One region of the Staphylococcus sp. AC872 genome, then DNA from elsewhere that is predicted to be linked to it. Evidence: predicted binding sites of a transcription regulator. Region 1 holds the regulator's gene; the other holds the start of a gene.
What was found. The regulator Rex, encoded in region 1, represses fermentation and respiration genes when NADH is low (regulators of the CRP and FNR family bind a similar motif). The targets are predictions, from matches to a motif close to TTGTGAAATATTTCACAA.
Positions count from the first base shown of each region.

Region 1 (3,205 bases):
ATCTTTTTCGTTCATATTTGGATATTGGTCCCACACATAATCTAGAATGGTTTTATTTGATTTGAATTCAGCTTGTTTTTGATCATAGTAACCAATTTTCAAATTAGCACCAAATGTGACTTCGCCACCGAGTTGACGTTGTCTTTGAGCAATGGTTTTAATCAAAGTGGTTTTACCGACACCATTTGGCCCTATAATTGCAATGTGATCGCCTTTGGATACTTCCATATTAATAGGTTTAGTAATAGGGGTATCATCATAACCAATTTCTAATTGTTTGATATGCATGACGTCATTTCCGGTATTTCTATCAAATCCAAACTGGATATTGGCACTTCTTGCATCAATCATAGGTTTATCTATACGTTGAATTTTTTCTAGGGTTTTACGACGACTTTTTGCCATGCCACTTGTTGAAGCTCTTGTAATATTTTTTTCTACAAATGTTTCTAATCTTTTAATTTCTTCCTGTTGTTTTTCATATTCTTGCATACGTTTTTCATAATATTTATCTCTTTGTTGAATAAATTGTTCATAATTACCAATATATCGTTTGACGCTACCTAAAGCGACGTCATAAACTTGTGTAACGATTTTGTCTAAGAAATATCTATCATGACTGATAATGACAATTGCACCTTTAAAGTAGCGTAAATAATCCTCTAACCATTTTGTGGTTTCTAAATCAAGATGGTTGGTAGGTTCATCAAGTAATAATAAATCTGGTTCATTTAACAACATTTGTGCCAGTGATAATCTTGTTTTTTGACCACCACTGAAGTCATTAATAGGTTTATTAAAGTCATCTTCATTAAAATTCAACCCATGAAGAACTGTTTTAATTTTACTATCATATTGATAACCTTCTAGTTGCTCAAATTGATTTGATAAAGATTCATATTTTTCTATATGTGCTTGATAAGTAGGGGTATCATACGCATCTGCATGTGCAGCTAACCAATCGGTTTCTTGTTTGATTAATAATTCCATATTTTTTATATGTTCAAATGGTTTTGACATTTCCTCAAATACAGTGGCGTTAGAGTCTAGTGTCATTTGTTGTGTCAAATAGCCCATCTTAAGATTTTTAATCTTTGAAATATGACCACTATCATAATCTTCAACGCCAGCAATGATTTTCATAAGTGTTGATTTACCGGCACCATTTCGTCCAACAACACCTATACGTTCGCCTGTTTTTACTTCAAAATCAACGTTAGTAAAGATATCTTCACCATCGAACGATTTAGAGATGTCATTAAGTTGTAAAAGTATCATCCGACTTCACCTTTCTAAATATGCGATATCATTATAAACTATACATATAGTTTGATATGTTTAAATATTTGTTTATCATATTAATATTTATTTTACAGTATTAAGCTGTGTCTTGAAACTAGGATATTTATTTTTAAATTTTATTAATGTATAATTAGCAAGTATTCATTGTAAACAATTATTTGGATTTTTATTGTTGCAAACATATATACATAAAATTAAATTGAAACCGTTTAGTGTCGAAGGGAGACAAATAAAATGGCAAGTAACGTTAAAATTCCTCGAGCAACTTTAAAACGTTTACCGTTATATTATAGATTTGTTAGTAATCTAAAAACTAAAGGTATTGACCGTGTTAATTCTAAAGCTATTAGCGAAGCATTACAAATAGATTCAGCTACGATTCGTAGAGATTTTTCATATTTTGGCGAATTAGGTAAAAAAGGTTATGGCTATAATATAGATAGTTTAATTGAATTTTTTAAAGCTGAAATTAGTGGTAGTAATGATATTAAAATTGCAATTGTTGGTGTAGGTAACTTAGGTCGAGCATTATTAACATATAACTTTTCAATTCACGATGAAATGACAATTACAGAAGCATTTGATGTGAATCAAGATGTCATCGGTGAACAAGTAGGCCGTGTAGTTGTTAAAGATAGCAAGACTTTAAAACAAACGTTATCAAAACAAGATATTGATGTAGTCATTCTCACTACTCCTGAACATGTTGCTCAAAGTGTTACAGACGAACTTGTTGAATCTGGTATTAAAGGAATTATGAATTTTACGCCAGCAAGAGTAAGTACACCAAATGATGTTCAAGTACATCATATTGATTTAGGTATTGAATTACAGTCCTTACTATTCTTTATGAGAAATTATGATGAATCAATGAAATAGCATATTGGTCATTAGGGGGACTCTTTATGAATGGTAAATTTTTGATTCAAGTAAGTTGTATGTATAAAGCTCATTTACCTACATTGATATACATTCCCGGACAATTGGTTTTGAACGAGCATACACTAATATTCAAGTCATATTATACAAATCATAATCCTTTAAATTTAGATATTGATGTAAAAAAAATAATTCGTTACCAAGTACGTAAGGGATTACTAGGACATAAATTATTTATTTATTATAACCAAACTTGGTATAAATTCAGTCATTTTAAATCAAAAGACATACAAACGTTAGTTCATCATATAAATGAAATACAAGCGCTTTAAAATAGCGATATTTAATAGTACATCTTAAAGAGGTGTACTATTTTTTAGTAAAGTGAAAACTACATTCAATAAAGATATGCATTGGGAGAACTAATTTAGATAGTGAACTTGAAATATAACACTTTATCCTGTAAAATAACTTAGTATTTATATCGGAAAAGGGTGAAAATATGGTTTGGATGATTATAAGCGGTTTGATTGTCGGTGTACTATTAGGATTCGTAATGCAACGAACTCGCTTTTGTTTAGCAGGCGGTTTTAGAGATATGTATGTACAAAAAAGTAATAAAATGTTTTATGCTTTGCTTGTTGCGATTACAGTTCAAAGTATTGGTTTATTCATTTTAACAAGTTTAGGCTTAGTTAATGTTCCAGCACATACATTTCCAATTGTTGGTACAGTTATCGGTTCTTTTGTCTTTGGCATAGGTATCGTATTAGCAGGCGGTTGTGCTACTGGAACATATTATAGAGCAGGAGAAGGTTTAATAGGTAGTTGGATTGCACTTATTTTATATGCATTAACAAGTGCTATGACTAAGACAGGTATTTTATCACCAGTTCTAAAAGTAATTAACCAACCTACAAATGAAAATGCTAGTATGGCAGATACATTGCATATTCCAAATTGGATTTTAGTCATTCTTATAACGATTATTACTTTAATATTGGTGACTAAAACACTTAAAAAA
Region 1 covers NZ_CEEDKW010000011.1:16,661-19,865, forward strand. Annotated here, with positions in the region: gene ACZ267_RS11850 (ABC-F family ATP-binding cassette domain-containing protein) at 1-1,278, opposite strand, end outside; gene ACZ267_RS11855 (redox-sensing transcriptional repressor Rex) at 1,537-2,181, shown strand; gene ACZ267_RS11860 (hypothetical protein) at 2,208-2,513, shown strand; gene ACZ267_RS11865 (YeeE/YedE family protein) at 2,684-3,205, shown strand, end outside.

Region 2 (3,205 bases), on a different contig from region 1:
TTGTTTTAATTGTTCACTACCAATATAGCCGTTTTTATTTTTATCGTATAAGTCATACGTTGCTTGCGTGTTCTCATTAGCAATAGCAGTTAATAATGATGAGAACGGTGCATCGTCCATGTCATTTGTTACTTGTATAAATCGAGCTTCTCCATTGTCATTTACTACTTCATTAAACATAGATACGAGTGGCGTTACGCCTATACCAGATCCTAGGAACAACTGTCTGTTACCCTTTTCAACAACATGAAATGGCCCTACAGGAGCTGTCAAATTAATATTGTCCCCTTCTTGAAATTCATCATGTAAAATTGTAGATACTTCACCTTCATGTTCTGTAGTTACATCTCTTTTCACCGCAAAAGTAAGATGATTTTTATCGCCTTTTACAATTGAATAATGTCTTTTAGCTCTATAAGGCATTTTTTCACTACCTACATCGACGGTAATATATTGACCAGGTACAAACTGACTTAAATCATATTCACCCGAAGAGACTGTGAAAGCTTTAATATCAGAAGAGACTTGTTCTATGGTTTCAACTTTAAATGGCTGGAAGCCGTCCCATAGCATGTCTTTATAGATATCTTTTTCAACAGAAATGAATATGTCTGCAATTTCTTGATAAGCTTTTTTCCATGTTTTAATAATTTCATGGTCGTCATCTAATCCAACAACTTCTTTTATTGCTGCAATTAAGTTTTCACCAACGATATCGTATCCTGCTGGTGGTACTTGTAAAGCGCAATGTTTATAAGCGATTTCTTTTACTACAGGTAGGATAGCTTCAAGATGATCAATATTAACCGCTGCGGCTAACACAGATTGAGCTAATGCAGTAGATTGTAATCCACGCTGTTGATTTGTTTGATTAAACATGTTTTTTAGTTCAGGATGTTGTTTAAACATGCGTGCATAAAAATTCGAAGTAATTTCTACTCCTTTATCTTGTAATACTGGTACTGTTTCTTTTACTACGTCTTTTTCTCTTTCACTTAACATTATTTCCACTCCCGGATAACTCGTATTTAAAACCAAAACTTTTTACACTGTCATTCTAAACCTTAACTATGTAGTTAATCAAAGAAATGTTAAATTGTTCACATAACGTTCAATTTACATAATTTTAATTATTTATTTCTTATTATATGTATTAAATATCTAATTAATCAGGTATATTAAGACTATAGTATGATGTATTATTCTGAAAATTAACGTATGATATACATAAATCGTAGTTGACTAACATTCGGAGGTTACTTTATGAACAAACTAATTCAGTCACTATCAGCAATCGGAGTATCTGCTACTTTAGTCACACCTAATCTAAATGCCGAAGCGACAACTAATTCGGAACCTCAATTAAGAGGCGTGAATGACATCATCATCGAAAAAGGTGAAGATTATAACCTACTTCAAGGCATAAGTGCTTATGATAAAGAAGATGGTGATTTAACACATAAAATCAAAATAGATGGCGATGTTGATACTACTAAATCAGGTACATATGAGGTTAAATACAAAGTCACAGATTCAGACGGTGCTCAAAAAACTTCAATTAGAAATATTAAAGTCAAATAATATTTTATATTTAGTTGAGATTAAATTCTCAACTTTTTTTATTTTCTGAATATCTTCAAATTATCTATCTAAAAATGCATTATTTATTGCAATTTCACAAATTTGTCCTTTTTCACAAAATGTACACACAATTTTAACAAATCTTACAATCCCCGTCATATCTCAAATTTTTTTAAATTTTTTGCTTATATCAATAATTTTTTTCTTTTAGGTACTTGTAAATATTGTGTAATAAACTAAAATTAGTGGTAAGCCCTACATTTGTAGTATTAGGAGGTCAAAAAAGTGTCAAAATTTAAGTCTTTGCTTCTAATGGTCGGAACACTAATTTTACTTAGTGGTTGTTCGAACATTGAAGTTTTCAATGCAAAAGGGCCAGTAGCAAGCAGTCAGAAGTTCTTGATCATCTATTCAATTATCTTCATGCTTGTTATTGTTGTCGTTGTTCTTGCTATGTTCGCATTCTTTATTTACAAGTATAGTTACAATAAGAATGATGAATCTGGTAAGATGCACCACAATTCTTTAATTGAAACAATTTGGTTTGTGGTACCTATCATTATCGTTATTGCTTTAGCAATTCCAACTGTTAAAACATTATACGATTATGAAAAACCACCAGAAAAAGACAAGGACCCACTTGTGGTTTACGCAGTAAGCGCTGGTTACAAATGGTTCTTTGCCTACCCAGATCAACACATCGAAACTGTTAATACATTAACAATTCCTAAAGATCGTCCAGTCGTATTCAAGTTACAAGCTATGGATACAATGACAAGTTTCTGGATTCCACAATTAGGTGGTCAGAAATATGCCATGACTGGTATGACTATGAATTGGACATTAACAGCAGATCAAACAGGTACTTTCAGAGGTAGAAACTCAAACTTCAACGGTGAAGGTTTCTCACGTCAAACATTTGATGTTAACTCTGTAAGCCAAAGTGATTTCAACAAATGGGTGAAAAAAGCTCAAAGTAAGAAAACGTTAGATCAAGATACATTTGATAAACAAATCTTACCAAGCACACCTAACAAAGAATTAACGTTTAATGGTACTCATATGGCGTTCGTTGACCCTGCAGCTGATCCTGAGTATATCTTCTACGCATACAAACGTTATAACTACGTTCAGAAAGATCCTAACTTCGTTGACGAAAAAGATCTTTATAAAGATGTAAAAGATAAACCAGTGAAACCAGCACGTAAGGTTACTATTTCAAACGCTAACTACAAACGTCATGGTATGACACCAATGATTCTTGGCAACAATGAAAAATACGACAATGAATTCAAGAAGAAAGAAAAACACAATTCTAAGGAAATGGAAAAAATTTCCAAAGAAGCAAAAGACGATAGTCCGTCTAAAAAAGATGATCATGGAGGTGGACATTAATGAATTTTCCATGGGATCAATTAATCGTTAAAGGTAACTGGATGATTACAATGGCACAAATTGGTGCGCCATTCTTAGTTATCGGCCTTATAGCGGTAATTACGTATTTCAAATTATGGAAATATCTTTATAAAGAATGGTTCACATCCGTAGACCATAAAAAAATCGGTGTTATGTATTTAATCTGTGCCGTATTAATGTTCGTCCGTGGTGGTATTGACGCGTTACT
Region 2 covers NZ_CEEDKW010000002.1:494,177-497,381, forward strand. Annotated here, with positions in the region: gene ACZ267_RS05375 (globin domain-containing protein) at 1-1,002, opposite strand, end outside; gene ACZ267_RS05380 (DUF5011 domain-containing protein) at 1,264-1,581, shown strand; gene qoxA (cytochrome aa3 quinol oxidase subunit II) at 1,867-2,976, shown strand; gene qoxB (cytochrome aa3 quinol oxidase subunit I) at 2,976-3,205, shown strand, end outside.
Region 2: a site for Rex is predicted at 1,625-1,642, ahead of qoxA (cytochrome aa3 quinol oxidase subunit II). Genes of this name have one in related genera too.